DNA from 3 places in the Streptomyces sp. NPDC013187 genome. Region 3 is predicted to be linked to each of the others. Evidence: predicted binding sites of a transcription regulator. Region 3 holds the regulator's gene; each other region holds the start of a gene.
The links. Region 3 encodes HrcA, which represses chaperone genes, less so after heat shock. Its sites were predicted from a motif close to TTNGCACTCNGNNNNNCNGAGTGCNAA; they were not measured.
Positions count from the first base shown of each region.

Region 1: a site for HrcA is predicted at 1,559-1,585, ahead of groES (co-chaperone GroES). Genes of this name have one in related genera too.
Region 2: a site for HrcA is predicted at 1,093-1,119, ahead of groL (chaperonin GroEL). Genes of this name have one in related genera too.

Region 1 is NZ_JBIBAF010000008.1:220,350-223,623, forward strand. Features, by position in the region: gene ACFY5B_RS18890 (polysaccharide deacetylase family protein) at 1-769, shown strand, start outside; gene ACFY5B_RS18895 (polysaccharide deacetylase family protein) at 766-1,515, shown strand; gene groES (co-chaperone GroES) at 1,685-1,993, shown strand; gene groL (chaperonin GroEL) at 2,109-3,274, shown strand, end outside.
Region 2 is NZ_JBIBAF010000005.1:477,159-480,432, reverse strand. Features, by position in the region: gene ACFY5B_RS13415 (MoaD/ThiS family protein) at 1-235, shown strand, start outside; gene ACFY5B_RS13410 (cold-shock protein) at 682-885, shown strand; gene groL (chaperonin GroEL) at 1,283-2,905, shown strand; gene ACFY5B_RS13400 (NADH:flavin oxidoreductase) at 3,112-3,274, shown strand, end outside.
Region 3 is NZ_JBIBAF010000002.1:71,245-74,518, forward strand. Features, by position in the region: gene dnaJ (molecular chaperone DnaJ) at 368-1,504, opposite strand; gene hrcA (heat-inducible transcriptional repressor HrcA) at 1,504-2,520, opposite strand; gene ACFY5B_RS03525 (MBL fold metallo-hydrolase) at 2,692-3,274, shown strand, end outside.

The DNA of each region.
Region 1 (3,274 bases), on a different contig from region 3:
CCCGGCCCGCGCGCTCGACTCCTACGCCACCAAGCTGCGCGCCGCGCACGCCGCCCGGGTCGCCGCCGCGCACCGCTGGGATCTGCGCAGGACCCCGTCCGCCGCCCCGCCCGCCCCCGCGAAGAAGCCCAGGATCAGAACCCGCAAAGGCTTCGAGGTGGACGGCCACCGCGAGCTGGACCTCCCGCCCGTCTTCACCAGGATCCCCACCCGGGACAAGGTCGTCTTCCTCACCATCGACGACGGCGCCGAGAAGGACCCGGCGTTCCTGCGGATGATGAGCGACCTGGACGTCCCGTACAGCGCCTTCCTCAGCGGCTACCTGGTCAGGAACGACACCCCCTACTTCCGGAAGATGCAGTCCCGGGGCGTGGCCCTGCACAACCACACCCTCAACCACCCCAACCTGCGGGGTATGTCCTACCGGGCGCAGAAGCGTGAGATCTGCGGCATGCAGCGCTACATGGAGAGGCGGTTCGGCAAACGCCCCACCCTCTTCCGCCCGCCCTACGGCAGCTACGACCGGGCGACCCTGAGGGCTGCCAGGAAATGCGGCATCGCGTACGTGCCTCTGTGGAACGAGGAGGTCTTCGCCGACCACTGGGAGTACCGCGACGGGGGCCGGAAGCTGCATCCGGGTGACATCGTCCTCACGCACTTCCGGGGGCGTGACCAGTGGAAGGGCACAATGGCCGACATGGTCCGCCGCTTCCTGAACAAGGTCACGGCCCAGGGGTACGCGGTCGGGCGGCTGGAGGACTACCTGTGAGGCGCCAGGCCGCCGTACTGCTGTGCGTGGTCCTGCTGGCCGGCTGTTCCGGGGTGGCGGGTGAGCGGCGGGGCATCGCCGACGGCCGGGCCCGGGACCCGGCGCGCGAGGTGAGCGACGCGGGTCGGCTGCCGCCCGTCGTGGACCATGTCGCCACCCGCGAACCCGTCGTCTTCCTCACGTACGACGACGGCGCCGAACGCGACCCCCGCTTCGTCGGCCTCGTCCGCGAACGACGGCTCCCGGTCAGCATGTTCCTCACGGACAGCGTCGTGGGACCCGGCTACGGCCACTTCGCCCGGCTGCGCGCGGTCGGCGCGTCCATCCAGAACCACACCCTCGACCACCCCGCCCTGCGTGGCCTGCCCTACGCCGGCCAGCGCGCCGAGATCTGCGGCCAGCAGCACAAACTCCGCTCCCGCTTCGGCATCGTCCCCCGCCTCTTCCGCCCGCCCTACGGCACCTACGACCGGGTGACCCTGCGCGCCGCCGCCGACTGCGGCATCACCGCGGTCGTCCTGTGGCGCGCGTCCCTGAGCGCCGGCGGCGAACTGACGTACACCCGCGGCGAGCCCGGCCTGCGGGCCGGCGACATCGTCTCGGTGCCGTCGGGCGGGACGGGGCAGCCGACCCTGGCCGAGCGGACCGTGCGACTGCTGCGCGAGATCGAGGCGAGGGGGCTGCGGGTGGGGCGGCTCGAGGACCACCTGGAGAAAAGACCGGCCCGACGCGCCGCGGGCAATTAGCAGTCCGCTTGACCGAGTGCTAATCGCAGTCATAGTCTCGGCTCTGGCACTCCCCACTGGAGAGTGCCAACACAGCGACGGGCAGGTCCGGCACCCGCGACGACGGATCCACCTGGTCGCCACCTCAGACAGTTAACCCCGTGAGATCTCCGAAGGGGGAGGTCGGATCGTGACGACCACCAGCTCCAAGGTTGCCATCAAGCCGCTCGAGGACCGCATTGTGGTCCAGCCGCTCGACGCCGAGCAGACCACCGCCTCTGGCCTGGTCATCCCGGACACCGCCAAGGAGAAGCCCCAGGAGGGCGTCGTCCTGGCCGTGGGCCCGGGCCGCTTCGAGGACGGCAACCGTCTTCCGCTCGACGTCTCCGTCGGCGACGTCGTGCTCTACAGCAAGTACGGCGGCACCGAGGTGAAGTACAACGGCGAGGAGTACCTCGTCCTCTCGGCCCGCGACGTGCTCGCGATCGTCGAGAAGTAATTCACCCCAAGCACATTGCTTTGAACTGCGCCCCTGGCCCCCGCGATCGCTATTGAGCCGGGCGCCCGGGGCGCAGTGCCGTTACCCCTGATTCCGGAAGAGGGCTCACGCTCCCATGGCGAAGATCCTGAAGTTCGACGAGGACGCCCGTCGCGCCCTCGAGCGCGGCGTCAACAAGCTTGCCGACACGGTCAAGGTGACGATCGGCCCCAAGGGCCGCAACGTCGTCATCGACAAGAAGTTCGGCGCTCCCACCATCACCAACGACGGTGTGACCATCGCCCGTGAGGTCGAGGTCGAGGACCCGTACGAGAACCTCGGTGCCCAGCTGGTCAAGGAGGTGGCGACCAAGACCAACGACATCGCGGGTGACGGTACGACCACCGCGACCGTGCTCGCCCAGGCGCTCGTGCGTGAGGGCCTGAAGAACGTCGCCGCCGGTGCCTCCCCGGCCGCCCTGAAGAAGGGCATCGACGCCGCCGTCGCCGCGGTCTCCGAGGAGCTCCTCGCGACCGCCCGTCCGATCGACGAGAAGTCCGACATCGCCGCCGTCGCCGGTCTGTCCGCCCAGGACCAGCAGGTCGGCGAGCTCATCGCCGAGGCGATGGACAAGGTCGGCAAGGACGGTGTCATCACCGTCGAGGAGTCCAACACCTTCGGTCTGGAGCTGGACTTCACCGAGGGCATGGCCTTCGACAAGGGCTACCTGTCGCCGTACTTCGTGACGGACCAGGAGCGCATGGAAGCCGTCCTGGACGACCCGTACATCCTCATCACGCAGGGCAAGATCTCCGCCATCGCGGACCTCCTGCCGCTGCTGGAGAAGGTCATCCAGTCCAACGCCTCCAAGCCGCTGCTGATCATCGCCGAGGACGTCGAGGGCGAGGCCCTCTCCACCCTCGTCGTGAACAAGATCCGCGGCACCTTCAACGCCGTCGCCGTGAAGGCCCCCGGCTTCGGCGACCGCCGCAAGGCGATGCTGCAGGACCTGGCGATCCTCACCGGCGCCACGGTCGTCTCCGAGGAGGTCGGCCTCAAGCTCGACCAGGTCGGCCTGGACGTGCTCGGCTCCGCCCGCCGCGTCACCGTCACCAAGGACGACACCACGGTCGTCGACGGCGCCGGCAACAAGGACGACGTGCAGGGCCGCGTCGCCCAGATCAAGGCCGAGATCGAGTCCACCGACTCCGACTGGGACCGCGAGAAGCTCCAGGAGCGCCTCGCGAAGCTGGCCGGCGGCGTGTGCGTCATCCGCGTGGGTGCCGCCACCGAGGTCGAGCT
Region 2 (3,274 bases), on a different contig from region 3:
CACCGGCGGGCAGGCCGAGGTCGCCGCCGAGGGCGCGAACCTCGGTGAGGTCATCGCCGACCTGGAGAAGAACCACACCGGGATCGCCGCCCGGGTGCTGGACGACCAGGGCAAGCTGCGGCGGTTCGTCAACGTCTACGTCAACGACGACGACGTGCGGTTCGAGCAGGGTCTTGAGACGGCGACGCCGGACGGTGCCGGTGTGTCGATCATTCCCGCCGTCGCCGGCGGCTGAACCGGTCGACCGGCTTGATTGTTACCTTCGGTAACGACGGTCACTGAGAGTTTATCGAATTGCCCCCTCCGTAAGAGAAGCGGAGGGGGCAATTCTGTGTGGTTGAGCGGGGTACAGTTGGGGAACGCGGTCTCGATCCTCTGATCGGAACCCTGAATTCCCGCTACGAGCCCGACAAGATGTAGCCAAAGTGTGTATGTCTTTTGCGGCTTTTGTTCCCTTTGTGTGGCCCGACTTGCCCTGAATTCGGGCGAATTCTCCCCACATTCCGGACCCTGCGCGTCCAGAATTCTCGTCCGATTGACCTGTTGCAGACGGCAGTTGGACAGATACATTCAGCCGCGGTCGACGCGTTCCGGCGCACGCCCCCAACCGTGGGGGGTGAGGTCTGACCCGGGTCCGCGAAGTGTGGATCTGTGCAAGGGCCAGTAATAGGGGAGTTAGGCATGGCTCAGGGCACCGTCAAGTGGTTCAACGCGGAGAAGGGGTACGGCTTCATCGCGGTCGACGGTGGTGCGGATGTTTTCGTCCACTACAGCGCGATCCAGATGGACGGCTACCGCACCCTTGAAGAGGGCCAGCGGGTCGAGTTCGAGATCTCGCAGGGTCAGAAGGGACCGCAGGCCGACATGGTTCGCGTCTCTGCCTGAACGCGCACCACGACCACAGCTCAGCGATCGGTCTTCTCTGAAGGGCCCGCACCCCCCCCGGGGGGTGCGGGCCCTTCGGCCTGTTCGCACGCCCTGTCGGACCGTGTTCGCGGGCGGCTGACGCCCCCGCCCGATCCGCGGGAGGCGCTTGCGCCCGCCCGTCACCCGACCGCCACCCCTCGACGAGCACTCGCTACGCGAGCGCGCCTTGCACTCTCGGGGGTCGAGTGCTAATCATTGCGTTAGCACTCTGAAGGTGAGAGTGACAACGTAAGGACCGGGTCGGTGAGGCCCGCAGGCCGGGTGGGGAAGGAACCCACGAGGCAAGCGAGCCGTCCGTCGCGGGCGCGGGCGCGGTCCGAAGTAATCACCCCCAGTCCTGGAGGGACCACTTCACATGGCCAAGATCATCGCGTTCGACGAGGAGGCGCGGCGCGGCCTCGAGCGCGGCATGAACCAGCTCGCGGACGCCGTCAAGGTGACGCTCGGCCCCAAGGGCCGCAACGTCGTCCTCGAGAAGAAGTGGGGCGCGCCCACGATCACCAACGATGGTGTCTCCATCGCCAAGGAGATCGAGCTCGAGGACCCGTACGAGAAGATCGGCGCCGAGCTGGTCAAGGAAGTCGCCAAGAAGACGGACGACGTCGCCGGTGACGGTACGACCACCGCGACCGTTCTCGCCCAGGCCCTGGTCAAGGAGGGTCTGCGCAACGTAGCCGCCGGCGCCAACCCGATGGCCCTCAAGCGGGGTATCGAGAAGGCCGTCGAGGCCGTCTCCGCCGCCCTGCTGGAGCAGGCGAAGGACGTCGAGACCAAGGAGCAGATCGCTTCCACGGCCTCCATCTCCGCCGCCGACACCCAGATCGGCGAGCTCATCGCCGAGGCGATGGACAAGGTCGGCAAGGAAGGCGTCATCACCGTCGAGGAGTCCCAGACCTTCGGTCTGGAGCTGGAGCTCACCGAGGGTATGCGCTTCGACAAGGGCTACATCTCGGCGTACTTCGCGACCGACATGGAGCGTATGGAGGCCGTCCTCGACGACCCGTACATCCTGATCGCGAACTCCAAGATCTCGAACGTCAAGGACCTGCTGCCGCTCCTCGAGAAGGTCATGCAGTCCGGCAAGCCGCTGCTGATCATCGCCGAGGACGTCGAGGGCGAGGCCCTGTCGACCCTGGTCGTCAACAAGATCCGCGGCACCTTCAAGTCCGTCGCCGTCAAGGCCCCGGGCTTCGGCGACCGCCGCAAGGCGATGCTGCAGGACATCGGCATCCTCACCGGCGGCGAGGTGATCTCCGAGGAGGTCGGCCTCAAGCTGGAGAACGCCACGCTCGACCTGCTGGGCAAGGCCCGCAAGGTCGTCATCACCAAGGACGAGACCACCATCGTCGACGGTGCCGGCTCCGCCGACCAGGTCCAGGGTCGCGTGAACCAGATCCGCGCCGAGATCGAGAACAGCGACTCGGACTACGACCGCGAGAAGCTGCAGGAGCGCCTGGCGAAGCTCGCCGGCGGTGTCGCGGTCATCAAGGCCGGTGCCGCCACCGAGGTGGAGCTCAAGGAGCGCAAGCACCGCATCGAGGACGCCGTGCGCAACGCCAAGGCGGCCGTCGAGGAGGGCATCGTCGCCGGTGGTGGCGTGGCCCTGCTGCAGGCCTCCCAGGTCTTCGAGAAGCTGGAGCTCGACGGTGACGAGGCGACCGGCGCCAACGCCGTGAAGCTCGCGCTGGAGGCCCCGCTGAAGCAGATCGCCGTCAACGGTGGTCTCGAGGGCGGCGTCGTCGTGGAGAAGGTCCGCAACCTCACCGTCGGCCACGGCCTGAACGCCGCGACCGGTGAGTACGTCGACATGATCGCCGAAGGCATCATCGACCCGGCGAAGGTGACCCGCTCTGCCCTGCAGAACGCCGCCTCCATCGCCGCGCTGTTCCTCACCACCGAGGCCGTCATCGCCGACAAGCCGGAGAAGGCCGCCGCGCCCGCCGGTGGCGGTATGCCGGGCGGTGACATGGACTTCTGATCGACCCCCGGGTTGATCAACGTCCTTGCCGAGGGCGGCACCTCCTGTTCCGACAGGAGGTGCCGCCCTCGGGCGTGTACGGGACACGCGCGGGGCGCGTGGCCGGGATCACAGCGGGGGTGGGATGGCCGGGTGGGCCCGCATGGTTGAAGGTTAGGTCCTATGCGCATGCACATACCCTCTGGTATCCGAAAGTGAGCCCCTACGTGACTGTCGCCGCCTCCGCTTCCCGCGCCGCCGAAATCCTGTCCCGGCCCGTAACGCTGGGCGGCCTGACCGTTCCGAACCGGATCGCGATGGCGCCGATGACCCGCATGTTCTCCCCGGGCGGCGTGCCCGGCGAGGACGTCGTCTCGTACTACGCGCGCC
Region 3 (3,274 bases):
CCCGCTACCCGAGAGGCGCCCGTTCAGCGCCCGTTGAACGCGTCCTTCAACCGCGAGAACAACCCCTGCTGCCCCGGCCGACTGTGCCTGCCCGGGGGACGACCCCCGGACCCCCGGCAGCAGCCCGGACCGCCCCCGTCAGCGCCCGTTGAACGCGTCCTTCAACCGCGAGAACAACCCCTGCTGCCCCGGCCGACTATGCCTGCCCGGGGGACGACCCCCGGACCCCCGGCAGCAGCCCGGACCGCCCCCGTCAGCGCCCGTTGAACGCGTCCTTCAACCGCGAGAACAGCCCCTGCTGCCCCGGCCGACTGTGCCTGCCCGGGGGACGACCCCCGGACCCCCGGCAGCAGCCGGACCGCCCCCGTCAGCGCCCGTTGAACGCGTCCTTCAACCGCGAGAACAGCCCCTGCTGCCCCGGCTGGAACTGCCCCGTGGGGCGTTCCTCGCCGCGGAGTTTGGAGAGCTCTCGGAGCAGGCGTTCCTGCTCGGGGTCGAGCTTGGTCGGGGTCTGGACCTCGACGTGGACGATGAGGTCGCCGCGTCCGCCGCCGCGCAGGTGCGTGACGCCCCGGCCGTGCAGCGGGATCGACTGGCCGGACTGGGTGCCCGGCCGGATGTCGACCTCCTCCATGCCGTCGAGCGTCTCCAGCGGCACCTTCGTACCGAGGGACGCCGCCGTCATGGGGATCGTCACCGTGCAGTGCAGGTCGTCGCCGCGCCGCTGGAACGTGCTGTGCGGCAGCTCGTGGATCTCGACGTAGAGGTCACCGGCCGGACCGCCGCCGGGACCGACCTCGCCCTCGCCGGCGAGCTGGATCCGCGTGCCGTTGTCGACACCGGCCGGGATCTTGACCGTGAGCGTGCGGCGGGACCGGACGCGGCCGTCGCCGGCGCACTCCGGGCACGGGGTCGGGACGACCGTGCCGAAGCCCTGGCACTGCGGGCAGGGGCGGGACGTCATGACCTGGCCCAGGAAGGACCGGGTCACCTGCGACACCTCACCGCGGCCGCGGCACATGTCACACGTCTGGGCGGAGGTGCCCGGGGCCGCGCCCTCACCGCTGCAGGTGTTGCAGACGACGGCCGTGTCGACCTGGATGTCCTTGGTCGTACCGAAGGCCGCCTCGTCGAGCTCGACCTCGATACGGATCATGGCGTCCTGGCCGCGGCGGGTGCGCGAGCGCGGTCCGCGCTGCGACGCCGTGCCGAAGAACGCGTCCATGATGTCCGAGAAGTTCCCGAAGCCGCCGGCTCCGAAGCCGCCCGCGCCGCCGCCACCGGCCTGCGAGAGCGGATCGCCGCCGAGGTCGTAGACCTGCTTCTTCTGCGGGTCCGACAGCACCTCGTAAGCGGCGTTGATCTCCTTGAACCGCTCCTGGGTCTTCGGATCGGGGTTGACGTCCGGGTGCAGCTCGCGGGCGAGCCGCCGGAAGGCCTTCTTGATCTCTTCCTGCGACGCGTCGCGGCGCACGCCGAGTACGGCGTAGTAGTCCGTGGCCACTACGACTCCGCCAGGATCTGTCCGACGTACCGTGCCACTGCGCGTACCGCTCCCATCGTTCCCGGGTAGTCCATGCGGGTCGGTCCGACCACGCCGAGCTTGGCGACTGCCTCGCCGCCCGAACCGTAGCCGACCGACACGACGGACGTGGAGTTGAGTCCTTCGTGGGCGTTCTCATGACCGATCCGTACGGTCACGCCCGGATCCTTCGCCTCGCCGAGCAGCTTGAGGAGCACGACCTGCTCCTCCAGCGCCTCCAGCACCGGCCGGATCGTGAGGGGGAAGTCATGCCCGAAGCGGGTCAGATTGGCGGTGCCGCCGATCATCAGCCGCTCCTCGTTCTCCTCGACGAGCGTCTCCAGGAGTGTGGAGAGCACCGTAGAGACCGTACCCCGGTCCTCGTGCTCGAACGCCTCCGGGAGATCCTCCACCAGACTCGGCACATCCGCGAAACGGCGGTTCGCCACGCGGCTGTTGAGCCGCGCGCGCAGATCCGCGAGCGAGGTGTCGCCGAAGGGCGCCGGGCAGTCGACCACGCGCTGCTCGACCCGCCCGGTGTCCGTGATCAGCACGAGCATCACCCGCGCGGGCGCCAGGGCGAGCAACTCCACGTGCCGCACGGTCGAGCGCGTCAGCGACGGGTACTGCACGACGGCGACCTGGCGCGTGAGCTGCGCGAGCAGCCGCACCGTGCGCGCCACGACGTCGTCGAGGTCGACGGCGCCCTCGAGGAAGTTCTGGATCGCGCGCCGCTCGGGCGCTGTCATCGGCTTCACGCCGGCCAGCTTGTCGACGAACAGCCGGTAGCCCTTGTCGGTGGGGATGCGCCCGGCGCTGGTGTGCGGCTGGGCGATGTACCCCTCGTCCTCCAGGGCCGCCATGTCGTTGCGGACGGTGGCCGGGGAGACGCCGAGGCTGTGCCGCTCGGTGAGGGCCTTGGAGCCCACCGGCTCCTCGGTGCCGACGTAGTCCTGGACGATGGCGCGCAGCACCTGAAGCCTGCGTTCACTGAGCATCGCGCACACCTCCAGAAGTCTCCGTCTGCTTGCCCTGCCGGTCCGGCCTGGCACTCTGCGCGTGCGAGTGCCAGCATTCCCCGGCCCAGTGTACGGCGGTGGGGTACACCCCCGGCAAGGCTGGTCGTGCGGCGCCGTGCCCCGAGCGGGGCGCACCGCTAGCGTCGCCGTATGACGGTGACTTGGGAAGACCTCGGATGGGAGCGCGTGGCCGCCGGTGTGGGGCGGTGCCGGCTTCCGGTGTGGGACTGCACGGCGGGGCTGGTCGCCGGTGAGGGCGCGGTCCTCTTGATCGACGCGGGGTCGAGTCTCGCGGAGGGCGTGAAGTTGCGCGCGCAGGCGCGGTCGCTCACCGGCCACCGTGTGACACATCTCGCGCTGACCCATCCGCACTTCGACCACGTCTTCGGGGCGGCGGCGTTCCCGGACGCGGAGGTGTTCGGCGCGGTGGGCGTGGACGCGGTGCTGTCGCGAGTGCGGGACCGGGAGGAGCTGCGCGCGGACGCGGTACGCCACGGCCTGGCGGCGCCCACGGCCCAGGAGGCGGCGGAGCGTCTGGCCTCGCCCGGCCACCTGGTCTCCGGCGAGTGGACCCTCGACCTGGGCGGCGGCCGGCAGGTGCTGCTGGCGAACGTCGGCCCGGGGCACACCGCGCACGACCTGGCGGTGCTGGTGCCGGGGGATCCGGAGGTGGTGTTCTGCGGCGACCTGGTCGAGGAGTCCGGGGAGCCCCAGGCGGGCCCCGACGCGGTGC